2 regions of the Paenibacillus sp. SEL1 genome follow, and region 1 is predicted to be linked to the other one. Evidence: predicted binding sites of a transcription regulator. Region 1 holds the regulator's gene; the other holds the start of a gene.
The links. Region 1 encodes NrdR, which represses ribonucleotide reductase genes. Its sites were predicted from a motif close to AACACNATATATNGTGTT; they were not measured.
Positions count from the first base shown of each region.

Region 2: the regulator NrdR is predicted to act here: its motif matches at 5,429-5,446, upstream of nrdI (class Ib ribonucleoside-diphosphate reductase assembly flavoprotein NrdI).

Region 1 covers NZ_CM137723.1:3,959,194-3,966,167, reverse strand. The annotation lists gene ACYCSE_RS18515 (helix-turn-helix domain-containing protein) at 158-913, shown strand; gene ACYCSE_RS18510 (GNAT family N-acetyltransferase) at 931-1,581, shown strand; gene ACYCSE_RS18505 (alpha/beta hydrolase family protein) at 1,578-2,582, shown strand; gene ACYCSE_RS18500 (GNAT family N-acetyltransferase) at 2,579-3,505, opposite strand; gene ACYCSE_RS18495 (CD3324 family protein) at 3,654-3,920, opposite strand; tRNA gene ACYCSE_RS18490 (tRNA-Lys) at 4,372-4,444, opposite strand; tRNA gene ACYCSE_RS18485 (tRNA-Ala) at 4,457-4,532, opposite strand; gene nrdR (transcriptional regulator NrdR) at 4,664-5,131, opposite strand; gene ACYCSE_RS18475 (alpha/beta-type small acid-soluble spore protein) at 5,237-5,461, shown strand; gene ACYCSE_RS18470 (lytic transglycosylase domain-containing protein) at 5,580-6,143, opposite strand; gene coaE (dephospho-CoA kinase) at 6,140-6,736, opposite strand; gene ACYCSE_RS18460 (MntP/YtaF family protein) at 6,748-6,974, opposite strand, start outside.
Region 2 covers NZ_CM137723.1:4,119,469-4,126,442, forward strand. The annotation lists gene ACYCSE_RS19310 (MarR family transcriptional regulator) at 1-51, shown strand, start outside; gene ACYCSE_RS19315 (MFS transporter) at 206-1,459, shown strand; gene nrdF (class 1b ribonucleoside-diphosphate reductase subunit beta) at 1,653-2,618, opposite strand; gene nrdE (class 1b ribonucleoside-diphosphate reductase subunit alpha) at 2,835-4,919, opposite strand; gene nrdI (class Ib ribonucleoside-diphosphate reductase assembly flavoprotein NrdI) at 4,906-5,265, opposite strand; gene ACYCSE_RS19335 (DUF2500 domain-containing protein) at 5,671-6,033, shown strand; gene ACYCSE_RS19340 (GNAT family N-acetyltransferase) at 6,094-6,654, shown strand; gene ACYCSE_RS19345 (MFS transporter) at 6,657-6,974, shown strand, end outside.

The sequences.
Region 1 (6,974 bases):
ACCGACAGGTAAACTCTCCAGTCTCCCCCCTTGGTGTGGGCATCAAATGCTCGACACCTATGCCTATCCAAGATTTGATTTGATATTTTCTATTGACCCTAGGTCTGACCTAAGGTTTATAGTGGAGTTATTCAACTATCAGTAAGGAGTCCTGTCATTGAAAGAACACATTACGATCAGCCAGCTTGCTCAGCTCATGAATGTATCTGTACATCAACTGCGTTATTATGAAGAAAAGGGAGTCCTGTATCCATCACATACAGAAGAAAATCAATATCGGATGTACGGGCTTCATGAGATTTATCAGCTTTCGCATATTTTATTATTACGCAAATTAAACGTCCCTGTCGGCCAGATTCTAGAATGTATGACTTCCTATGCTGCGGATGATTATAACCGGCTTTTAGAGCATTCGTTGCAGAAGGTACAGGCTGAAATAGCTAACTTGAAAATGCATGAACAGTTTATTCACAAAGTGCTAGAAGAACATGATAGCCTGACTCAGCGAAATGATGAATATCAGGTCAAACGATTAGGTCCCCGTCATTTAAAGCTATGGTTTGCATTGGAGAATGGTCAAGAGCTTACTGCCGGAAACTTATTTAAACACCGCCCGGCCCCACCTCGATTATTTGAAAATGACCTGCATTACTTGTCTGATGCCGGACAGGCGAAGCTATGTTATGAAACGGCGGATGTGGCTGACTATATCCTGGAAGAAGGCAACTATCTTTATAAGCATCTTTCCGTCATTGAAGAGCCTGAGATTGATTATGAAATTAAACAAATGGAACGATATGTAGCTCATCACCAATATAACTGCCAAAGCAAGATTGTCCTAGTAGAAAAATCTTATCTTTCGATGTTCGACAACAACAAGCTGCAATACGAAATTCAGGTTAAAGTAGAATAAATCTTGGAGGGCGTTACATGAGTGCAAAATCCTTTGACATTGTTGCATACCAGAAACAAGACCATGAAGCCGTTTGCAGTCTTTTAGTCGAATCGTTTAAAGCAAAATTCCAATCTCTTGTTACACTGGAGGATCAAGCTATACATCAATTGTTAATGCAGGTTTGGGTTCAAAATCCTTATTCTACATCTATGAAACAATTTGTAGCCAAAGAAAACGAAGATGTTGTCGGTGTTCTTTCCCTTAAATGGAAATCCTCCTCCTCTTCCCTTCCTGAAACAAACCCCATTTCTTTAGCTCCGCTCCTAAAACAGTTTGGTTGTTTCAATGTATTTAAATTTTTGACAGGTATGCATGCGCTGGAGTATACCCCCGCTACAAATGAGTGTTACATTGATCATCTGGCAATTCGTTCAAGTCATCGTAACCAGGGAATAGGACGCCGTCTTCTAGCTTTCGCACAGCAATTTACGGTTGAATCTGGTTTTCATACATTGACGCTTCATGTAGCGTATAAGAACCAAGGGGCTATCCGTTTGTATCACAAACTGGCGTTTGAAGTAGAACAATCTAAGTATAATGGGTTACGGCATTTTTGGTTCAAGGAGCCTGTATGGCATCTGATGAGTTGGAAAGAGAACCTACATTCGAGGAGAGAACACCATTGAAAAAAACATTTAAGCTTACACTTGGTATTGTGGCAGGGCTCGCTGTTGCCTTGATACTCATTGTTCTATATCAAAATTCCTACAAAATGACGGAAGAAAAAATACAAATTACGACACCTAAAGGGCTGTTAACAGGTACATTAGCTTTGCCTAAGAACTACTCGGAAAAGGTTGGATTGGTTGTTTTTGTGCATGGGGATGGTCCTATTAATGACACATATGATGATGGATACAAACCACTGTGGGAAAAGTTCGCCTCCAAGGGTTATGCCTCCCTGTCATTGAATAAGCCCGGTATTAATAGTGCCCCTGGCAATTGGCTGGATCAAAGCATGGAGGACCGCGCACAGGAGATCCGATATGCAATAGACTGGGCGAGAACCTTGCCGATGATTGATACGCAAAAAATCGGCCTATGGGGAGCCAGTCAAGCAGGATGGGTCATTCCGAAGATCGTTAAAGAGGAACATGATATTGCATTCAGCATCCTTGTATCGCCTGCCGTGAACTGGATTTCCCAAGGACAATTTAATACCAGAAAAGAAATGGAGCAAGAAGGAGCTACTCCGCAAGAAATTCAAAAGACATTGAACTACGATCAAGAGATTCTACAGTTACTGAAAAAACATGCTTCTTATGAAGAATACCTAAGCATAGCCGATCCTGAGGATATGATCTCCAAAGAAAGATGGAGCTTTATAGGCAAAAATTTTCGGTCTGATTCCACCGCAGAATTAAGTCACTTCCATTCTCCTGTACTCTTGGTTCTGGCTGGCAAAGATATTAATGTTGATGTACAGGATACCGAGCGAGTCTATCGCCAGAAAATACCCGCAGAGCTACTGTCCGTGATTCATATACCTGAAGCCGACCATTCCATGATGGATGAAAAAATCGTACATTCAAAATCTCTAACTTTTTTAACAGCCGTATTCGCCCCAAGAAAATTAGTGAATGATGAGTATCTCAAAATCCTTGCCAATTATGTCAGTCAGCGTTAAACAATGATGCTCTTTTTTTGCCATATTTCTTTTGAGTATGCTAATGAAAACCCCATCGACAGATAAAAGGGCTGATCCGAACCTACAAAAATTCTTTCTGCACCTTTGTCCTTGACTCTTTTTATGGCTTCATAAATAACAGCTCTTCCAAGCCCTGTTTTTCTATACTTAGGTATCGTACCTACCGGCTCCAGTATTCCTATTTTATTCAACTCGTCGTACCAGATTGTAGTGAAAGAAGCCACTTCATTGTTATGATCCAGGATGACTACATCGAATTCCGGTATATAATCAGGGGCATTTCTCAATGATATATAACATCGCTCAGCGACATTATGATCTGGATAATCGCCCTTGTAGTACCCGAATGCTCTTCCATGAGCAAAGCCTTTTTCAAAATCCCCAACTTCATTCGCATCCGCAATTCTAAACCCGTTTGGCAATTCCAGCTTTACATCATGCGGTACATTCATACAGGATGTCGTTTCTTTCCCATCTTGCAAGATGTACTCTCTTTTTTTCAAAAGCTCCTTCAGTTGCTCTCCATCCTCGTTTACGATTATATCTAAAGTAGCTACATTCTCACCATGTAAAGCTAATTTCAATTCAGCATAATCTATTAATTCATTTAGAAATTCATTTGAAAAATCACGATCTGCAAGCTGGAAATAAGCTTCACCTATGTTATCTTCTCCTTCCGGGTGAACAACAGCAACAATTTCTTGATGTTCATCCTCCCAAATTCCAACAGTTTCAGGCCATGTTTCAAATGTATTGTGCATGATTTGTCCCCAATATCTACAGAAATTCCAGCGATCTATGAACCAATTTTTAAGATCAGGACTACTTTTCAGGGAGTGTTTCAAAAAATCTCTAATCCTTAAAAAGTCATGCGTTTCGAATTTTTTCTGAGTATACTTCATTATTTACCTCCTGCTTTTCTGTAATAACCTTATTGTAAAGATTCTGGAACTTCAGATATATGCCAAGTTCTTTTATCAAGTGTTTGTAACGTTCTGCTTATATATAAGGACAACAAAAACCCACAGATCATCTCTGCGGGCACATTTTTCATTTTTTGGAGTATACGATTTTCTTAATGCGGTCTACAGACAGTCCGTATTGTTCTGAGAGTTCGTCAATGGGCACCCTCTTGCTGAATCTTGCGCGTATCTCTTCATTCCGAAGGAGATAATAAAGGGCCGCGCCTGAGCTTTCTCCCCATCTCCTACGCTCACTTGAACGACTTGGGATATAAATAAGTTCTCCTTGTATATACCGCTGTACTTCCTTAAGCAAATCATCAGGAAGCAGATCAGTTGCCTTTAAATAATTCATGTAGGGCTCGCTCCTTAAAATAAATTTTACATTTTAAGGGCAAAGCCTGCGTCTGCCAATAACTATTCCTTACAGGCGAAATATATTCGCTCCATACCAAGCTTCGCCTTGTTATTTCGCAGGCTTTGCATGGAGCAGATTGAGTACGAAATCAATGATACGATACATCGTTCCCCCTCCTTTTTGACATCACATTAGTTTTTACTTAGTTCAGTTCAATGATTAGGAACTTAACTCATGTTATTGTAAAATACAAACTGCAATGAAACAACGATCAAAGCTACACTTGCGAAAAATGAGTTGCTATTCAGTATCGACTTCTATTTCCTATAGGATCTGTTTTCTGTGCAGTCAGTTACACGCTCATTCAACCCATAACGGTTCCCGGTTAGACTGGGAATAGATCTATAAACAACAAAAAAACGGCATCTCTGCCGTTTTTTCTAAAGGATGGACTCTCAGGGACTCGAACCCTGGACCAATTGATTAAGAGTCAACTGCTCTACCAACTGAGCTAAGAGTCCATAATAAAAGTTTGGTGGAGCCTAGGGGGATCGAACCCCTGACCTCATCGCTGCCAGCGATGCGCTCTCCCAGCTGAGCTAAGGCCCCATCGTAAGTAATTTTTTTCAACGTTTCAAGCGACTTCTATATCATATAAAATTTTTATTCCTGTGTCAATACTTTTATAAAAAAAATATAATCATCTTCCCACTTTGTCCCAAGAAAGATACAGTCAGCGATCAGTCGCTGGCTGTATCTTTAGATAACAATGTTTTCAGTTCCTTCATAAACATATTGATGTCTTTAAACTGACGATAGACGGAAGCAAAACGTACGTAGGCGACTTCATCCACTGGGTAAAGCTGTTCCATGACCAGCTCACCGATCTGCTGGCTATCCACTTCTGTGGCTGCTGTGTTGCGGATAGCGTTCTCTACCTGGGATACGATCATATCCAGTTGCTCGACGGATACTGGGCGCTTCTCGCAGGCCCGAATGAGACCGCGCAGCATTTTATCACGACTAAACTCTTCACGGCTGCCGTCTTTTTTGATAACCATGAGCGGCGTTTCCTCCACCATTTCAAAGGTGGTAAAACGCCTGGCACACTGTTCACATTCACGGCGACGACGGATGGACTTGTTATCATTCGCAGGTCGCGAATCCAACACTTTCGTGCCGTTGTAGGCACAATACGGACATTTCATAATCTCACCACTTTCTTTTTCCAATAAATTCCCGAAGATTCTTAGTAATAATTTTGTCAAAACGGATCATAATATGTTTACCATATCGCGAGGAGGTGAACAACAATGGCACAAGGAAACAATGGCAACTCCAACAATCTGGTAGTCAGCAGATCCTCCGGCGCTCTGGAGCAAATGAAATATGAAATCGCTCAAGAGCTGGGTATCAGCATTCCTCAAGATGGATACCAAGGTAACATGACTTCCTATGAGAACGGTTCGATCGGGGGCTACATCACAAAACGCCTCGTAACGATCGCCGAACAACAATTGGCAGGTCAATACCAATAATCGCGGTAATAATGCAGAAATAACAAGATAAAGTGTATGGATGGGCTGCTAAAAACAGCCTGTCCTGCGCTTTTTTCATTTTAAAGCAAAAAGGCTCATCATGTCATGAACTTGTCATTTAAAAATCATTATAAATTTTCGTGTATTGCCTGTAGTAATAAATGACCCGCTGTACATAATGTCGTGTCTCACCAAAAGGGATTTGCTTAATGGACTCTTCTTTTCCATCCCACACTCCCTTATCTAGCCACTCCTGAACTTTCCCTGGCCCTGCATTGTAAGCAGCTACGATTGCTATAGGATTATCCTGAAACTTCATGGATAGGTTATGCAAATACCAGGTTCCCAGCTCAATATTGGTGCCAGGCTCGTGCTTGACACTCTCCAGCGGAACCTTTTGAATCTGGGCGCTGTCCATAATCCAAATTGCCGTATTCGGCATAATCTGCATCAGGCCCAGTGCACCCTTATGCGACTGCTTGCTGGTTTTAAAATTGGTTTCTACGCGGATAATAGACGCCACCAAAAATGGGTCCACTTCATACGTTTGTGAATACTGCCGAATCTCATCCTTATATTGAATTGGATAGAACCAGGACATCCAATTTGAATTAAGGAACAGGATCAGGACAAACCCGACAAACAAAGTGAGCAGGACTCTTTTCTTTCGCAAAATGTTCATGCAAGTCCCTTCCGCTGCCAAAATTGATCAATTTGTCGTTTCGTCTCAGTCTGTGCTCCGCTATTATCGATAACGATATCGGCCAAGCTTTTCTTTTGTTCAATATCCATTTGTGCGGACAGCCTAAGTCCAGCTTGCTCCTCCGTCAGACCGTCTCTGAGCATCAGACGCTGGAGCTGAATATCACGTGGTACGTACACAACCATAATCTCCTCGTACAAGCTCTCCAGCCCGGACTCGTACAATAACGGGATATCTGCCAAAACAAGCTTGTCCGGCTGTTCCCGTTCATATGCTTCCATGCGCATACGCATTTCCTCACGAATAGCAGGATGTGTAATATCGTTAAGTGCCTGCCGCTGGGCAGGGTCTCCGAATACAATCTCACCCAGTTTTTTGCGGTGCAGGGTTCCGTCATTGTTCACTATAGCTTGTCCAAAATGCTGTATGACCGCCGCCAGCACCGGATGCCCCGGAAGCATGACTTCCCGGGCAATGGCATCTGCGTCGATCAGCAGCGCACCTTTGGCGACCAAAAGAGCCGACACGGTGCTTTTTCCGGTAGCAATACCTCCGGTTAATCCGATATTCATGCTCTTTCACCTCATAACAGCTTCAATATGCCCATCATAATCAGTAATAATGCCGGCAATACACCCAGCGCCTTCATAAATCGAAATGCTGATAGAAAGAAGCCTGCCTTCATCCCTGCAATCAAAAATGTTCCACTGAATAACGTAATAGCCAGCGCAGTAGACAGTGGCTGAAAACCAAGCATAGCTGCCCCGAGTCCCGCTCCGAACGCATCGACCGATAATGCAATGCCCAGCC
Region 2 (6,974 bases), 160 kb from region 1:
CATTTGGATGCGGAAATAAAGAAACAGGGTATAGATATTAAGTCGGAATAAATCTGAATAATGAAAATCAAATCACAGGCAGCCGGGCTCTATTGAGAACAGGCTGCCTTTTTTTGCTATTATTTTGTTGCCGAGGAAGCAAAATTGTGATACGATGTTTTTGCTTCCAAGGAAATAAAAACATAGCTTTTGAGGGGAGAATTTAATGTTCAAATTTAGATCACACAATGAACAGAACACAGAACAAACCGTAGATAAACACGCTTTAATATTCGGTCTTATCTCTGTGTTTCTTTGCGGAATAGGCTTCAGTATCATAGCACCTGTCGTCCCTTTCTTAGTACAGCCTTATATAAGCAATCCGGGAGAACAAGCTATCGTTGTCACGCTGCTGACTTCTGTTTATGCCTTCTGCGTGTTTTTTGCGGCCCCCGTGCTTGGAGCTCTGAGTGACAAATATGGCCGTCGTCCATTGCTCTTAGTATGCCTTTTGGGTTCCGCAATCGGGTACTTGGTTTTTGGCATAGGAGGAGCTCTATGGGTACTATTTGCGGGACGCATAATAGAGGGTATAACAGGTGGGAGCATAAGCACGATCTTCGTCTATTTTGCAGACATCATTCCTACAAAACAGAGAACCAAATACTTTGGATGGGTGAGTGCGGTTGTAGGTGTAGGTACCATCATTGGCCCAACTGTAGGCGGATTACTTGCCAAGTTTGGTTATTCTGTACCCATGTATTTTGGAGCAATTATAACCTTAGTGAATGTTATATATGGATTCTTTTTTATGCCTGAGAGCCTTGACAAGAAACATAGACTGAAAGAAATTACTTTTGTAAGACTTAATCCATTCATACAGCTTGCAAACCTGCTTTCCATGAAAAACTTAAACAGGCTACTTATCTCGGCGTTCTTACTTTGGATACCCAACGGATCTTTACAGGCCGTTTTTTCACAATTTACAATGGATACTTTTAGTTGGAAGCCTGCACTAATCGGACTTATGTTCTCAATTATGGGTGTCCAAGACATTATCTCACAAGGTTTCATCATGCCAAAGCTTTTGAGAAAACTTAGTGATAAACAGATAGCCATTCTTGGAATGGTTTCGGAGATTATAGGCTATAGTCTTATTGCGCTATCTGCTTTGTTCTCATTCTATCCTCTTTTTATCGCTGGAATGTTTATATTTGGTTTTGGTGATTCAGTCTTTGGGCCTTCATTCAATGGGATGCTCTCCAAGTCTGTTGATTCTAGTGAACAAGGAAGGATTCAAGGAGGTAGTCAATCTATTCAGGCTTTAGCAAGAATGATGGGGCCTATCATTGGAGGTCAAATCTATGTATCACTTGGTCATGCCGCACCCGCTTTTATGGGTATAATCCTTATAGCAGCGGCAATACCAGTTTTATATAAGCGAACGCAAGTAAATGAGGATTTTGCAAAAATCCCATAAGCGACTTCCAATGAACAAGATATAGATCGAAATGGTTTAGTTCGTCTATATCTTGCACTTCGGAGCGACTGGAATCGAATTTTGCAAAATCCTAAAATATATAAACTATCTACTTTGTTTACAGTCTGAGCCATCCGCATGCGGACGGCTCTTCATAGTATCACCTTGCTAAATTAATTTCACGTATTTGTACTTAGACGCCAAAATTAAAATCATCATCTGTCAGCGGCTCTACATTCATCGCCCGCACATAGCCGTTTCCTTTTTTAGAAAAGAAATCATGCTGCTTAGTATGAGTGCTGATGCCGTTGAATACAATGGGATTAACTTCCTCTTCTTCAAACAGTGGATCAAAGCCCAAGTTCATCATGGCCTTGTTGGCGTTGTAGCGCAAAAAGACTTTCACATCGTCTACGAGTCCAATAGGAGTGTAAATTTGCTCGGTGTATTGTTCCTCGTTATTGTGCAAGTAGCGCAACAAGCCTACCAGTGTCTGGTAAAGATCACGTTGTTCTTCCTCATCCAATTCTGCATAAATCTCCTGTGCCAGTACACCTACGTACACACCGTGAATACTTTCGTCCCGTAGGATCAAATCGATAATTTCTCCACTGCATGTCAACTTGCCCTGGCCCGCCAGATAAAGAGGGTAGAAGAAGCCGCTATAAAATAAATAGCTTTCTAACAGCACCGACGCTGCCATCGCGAGATACAGGTCTTTCGGTGTGTGGATATTCATATAATACTGACGAATGGTTTCTGCCTTGGTTTGGAGATGTGGATTTTCTTCCACCCAGCGGAATACGCCGTCAATTTCTTCCGTGGAAGCTAGCGTTGTAAAGATGCTACTGTACGACTTGGCATGAATTTGTTCCATCATCGCCATAAAGCTTAGTACAGCTTTGCGCTGTAGTCCGTCCACATGCTCCATAATTTGCGGCATACCCACGCCGCCTTGAATGGTATCCAGTAGCGTCAAGCCGCCTAGCACCTTCATGTAGGCTTCTTTTTCGATATCACTGAGGGTTACCCAGGACATTTTATCGTCAGACAACGGGATTTCATCATCCGTCCAAAATTGCATAATGTTCTGGTTCCAGAACATCAGTGTGAAATCATCGTCCGAGCGATTCCAGTTTACAGCTTGTATACCTGTCATTGTTAGCATTCTCCCTTCAGCTTGCGAGATTCCCTGGAAACACACATTGAAATAGTGCAGGCGAATCATCGTATGCTTGACATACGGAAGCTGTATCCGCGAGGGTCTGTCCAGTCCCGTAAAGGTCTGAACCACACGCTGGATACAGCTTCTAATGCAAAGCATCTATATCTATTCAAAATCTAATTTTTATACTACAGCTTGTTACCTTATACTTTAGATGGAGCAGGTGAGGCACTCTTCCACAGACAGCTTTTTGGTGCGAGTGTAGTATAACGATTTAAGTCCTTTGTGTGCAGCGTACAGATAGCAACGTGCTAACTGACGCGTAGTCACGTCACTGTTCACATGAAGCACGGTCGAAATTCCTTGGTCCACGTGCGGCTGGATTTCTGCAATCAGATCAAGCACTTTGAACTGGTCCATTTGATAAGCAGATTTATAGAAGAACACGTTATCCTTTTGCAAATAAGGCATTGGATAGTAGGTCGTCGAATTGGCATAGGTACGGGTTTCAATCTGCTCAACAATTGGCATGACGCTGGATGTTGCATTTTGAATGTACGAAATGCTAGCAGTCGGCGCAATCGCCATACGATAGGCGTGGTACAGACCATTTTTCATCACATCTGCTTTTAATTTGTCCCAGTCCGCTGAAGTCGGAACATAGATGTCTTTGAACAACTCTTGTACACGTGCAGTTGTTGGACGATAATCTGTGTTCAGGTATCGGTCAAAATATACGCCTGTCGCATAATCCGATTCCTCAAATCCATAAAAGCTTTGTCCAGCTGCTTTCGCGATTTCCATACTTTTTTCGATGGAATGATAGTTCATCGTCATGAAGAAGGTACGGACAAAGTCCCTCGCTTCATTGCTTTCATACGCAATTTTGTTTTTGGCAAAGTAGCCGTGCAGATTCATAACACCCAGACCGACGGAGTGCATTTCACGGTTCGCTTTTGCAACACCTGGTGCATTAGCTACTTGGGTCATATCGCTGACTGAGGTAAGCGCGATCATACCCTCATGAACGGATTCGCGAATTTTACCATGTTCCATCACATTTACAATGTTCAGGGAAGCCAGATTACAGCTCACGTCCCGGCGGATAGTATCCTGTTGTCCGTAATCTGTAATTTCGGAAGTTTCCTGCAACTGGAAGATTTCCGTGCATAGGTTCGACATCTTGACTTGACCCACGTTTTTAAGAGCATGTGCCTGGTTCGCGTTACTTTTGTTCATGATATATGGATAACCAGACTCCAACTGAATCATGGCAATTTTCGTCAGCATGTCACGTGCGCTCATCGCTATTTTTTTCTTCACCCGATCGTCAGCGAGCAGCGTGTCGTACATTTCATCCAAATCCATGTCGTCCAGATGCGTTCCATAGGCTTTGAACACACTGTAAGGAGCAAATACATGCAGCGGTTCATTATCTTGAGCCAGCTTGTAAAAGCGGTTTGGCACCAGCAATCCAATAGAAAGTGTCTTGAGACGTACTCTTTCGTCAGCATTGATCTTTTTGCTATCCAGGAACTCAAGCACGTCCCATCCGAAAATGTTGTAATAGGCTGCCCCAGAGCCTTTACGTTGCCCCATTTGATCCGCATAGGAGAAACCGTCTTCCATCAGCTTCAGCACAGGCATAATGCCTTTTGCTGCGCCTTCTACGCCTTTAATCGCTTCGCCGCGTGCCCGCAGTTTCGACAGGTTGACCGCAACACCGCCCCCGATTTTGGACAACTGCATGCAGGTGTTCAGCACATAGTTAATTGAGTTCAGGGAGTCGTCCATTTCGAGCAGGAAGCAGGATACCAATTCCCCACGGCGACTTTTGCCTGCATTCAGGAAGGTTGGTGTTGCTGGCTGGAGGCGTTGCTCCATCATCGAGCGGGACAACAGGCGTGCCGTATCGGCATTACCGCGTCCTAAATGCAGCGCGACAGCAGCAACCCGGTCAGGGTAATGTTCCAGATAGACTTTCCGGTCGTTACTCTTCATTGCATAGTCGGTATAAAACTTGGATGCTGCCATATAGGAAGGAAATTTAAAATTATAGCTATGAGTGATATGGAAAATATCATTAATTTCGTCAGCCGTGTAGCTGTTATAGAAATTTTCGTAATAATCATTCTCAATCATATACAGCACTTGAGCGGCTGTGTCAGCAAACTTCAAACTCCGTTCCTGAACTTCCTTCATAAACTCTGCTACAGCCTCTTGGTCTTTTTCCAATTGGAAAAAGCCGTCTGTATCGCGTTTCATCAACATGTTGTTCAATTCAATATGCCGCAACTCGGCTCACCTCCTGTTTAAAACGCTCTACATCTCCGAACGTTCCAGATAATTCAAATTTACTAATCACGGGGACATTATAATGATCGGCAATCAAATCCGCACTTTTGGCAAATTTCTCACCCCAGTTACGGTTGCCGCTTGCAGCTACACCAACAAGGTTTTGAGCATTCTTTTTCAAAAAGGAAGACACCCTCTCAGGTATCTGCCCAAACCCAGTTGTATATGTAATAAGTACGTAAGGTTCTTCTATAGTCATTTGCTCCTCAATCTGAACCGCTGGAAGCTTGAGCTTGTTTATAAATCTTTTTACATTGCCGGTCTTCGAATCATATGCAATCAGCATGGTATGCAACCTCCTTAAACAATTAACGAAAAAAGAAAACGCATTGCCTGGGATCTATTATAGATGGAATCCCTTGCTGGCTGCGCCATTTAAGATTTTGACTCTATATTTACATGTATTTTCATACCTGTATCTTCAAGATATCGGGCATAAATACGTTTTTTACACTATATTTAGAGTACATTCTCTATTTTATATCTATATATAGTTTTGTCAATCGGTCTAGAGGGGATCAGAGGACCCAGATCGGGTATAAGTCCAAGCGGGGTGCGGAAAAGAGCGAAAGAACTTTTTTTTCGTAAGTATGTTAAAAAAGTATTGGAGTTTTTGAGGGTGAAGATGTACGATTTGTCAATGGGCAATAGAATGGAAAATTTACATTTTACTGTAGAAAGGATGAAGCGAATGGGAAGTGATTTTATGGAATTTCAATCGTTTAATATGATCTTTTTTATCGTATTTGGACTCATAGCTTTTGTAATGATTATGGGAATTGTCAAAACGATAGGAGCGGGCCTGTCCAATCAAGCAGCCGAACAGGTACAACGTTCATGTAAGGTTGTGGATAAACGGACGAGAGTGCGTGGGGGATCAGGCGATTTTTCAGCTTCGACATATTATTATATCACCTTTGAGTTTGATGGGGGTGAACGTGTGGAGCTGGAGGTGAAGGATACGGACTTTGGTATGATTGTGATCGGAGATCGTGGGGAGCTTCATTATAAAGGTACACGTTTTCTGGAGTTTGTAAGAGTAATGGAAGCGTAAAGGTGTTGGCGGGGAGTTAGTATTGCCAAAACAAATACATAATTTGGAGGGAAGATTACGATGCCGCATATCATTGGAAAACGAATTGTATTGAGAGAATACCGTCAAGAAGATATACCAGATATCCGAAAATGGGTCAATGACCCGGAAATCACACGTGGTTTAAGCGACGTGTTTATCTACCCGCATTCACAGGTGAATAGCGAATCCTTTGTACAGATGATGATTGACGGCAACTCCGAGATCAAAGGTTTTGTCATTGCGCATAAAGACACACTGGACTATATCGGACAACTGGACTTATTCAAAATCAACTGGGTGAATCGGCACGCCACCCTTGGTGTTGTGATCGGGCGTGACGGTGATCTGGGCAAAGGATACGGACGGGAAGCGATCCGGCTATTACAAAAATTCGCATTTCATACACTGAACCTGCATCGGCTGGAGTTGGAGGTCTATGCGTTCAATGAACGTGCACACCGTTGCTATCTGGCCTGCGGCTTCAAGGAAGAAGGTCGGCTGCGGGAAAAGCTATTCAGGGAAGGGCAATACTATGACATTATTCAGATGGGGATTTTGCGAAGTGAATATGAGGCTGCAGAGCAAGCGACGGAATCCTGAAAGTGCAACCTCATAAGCTATTTTACTCCGTCAGCTCTCTTCAATTTTTTATGAGTGAAATCACGGGGACTACGCTCATCCTATTTCTATTAGCTAAAGGACTTTCTCTGCAAAGTGCGAACTTCTTACTGGTTGTATTTTTTGTAAGTATTTTTTTGTTTGAGATACCCACAGGGGCGATTGCAGATAAGTATGGAAGAAAAATCTCCGTTATTTTGGGACTTTGTTGTTTTCTAGTCTACAGTGTGTTGTTCGTTTGGACAGATCATATCGGGGTACTTGTGTTTGCGCAAGTCTTTGGGGGGCTGGCTATATGTTTA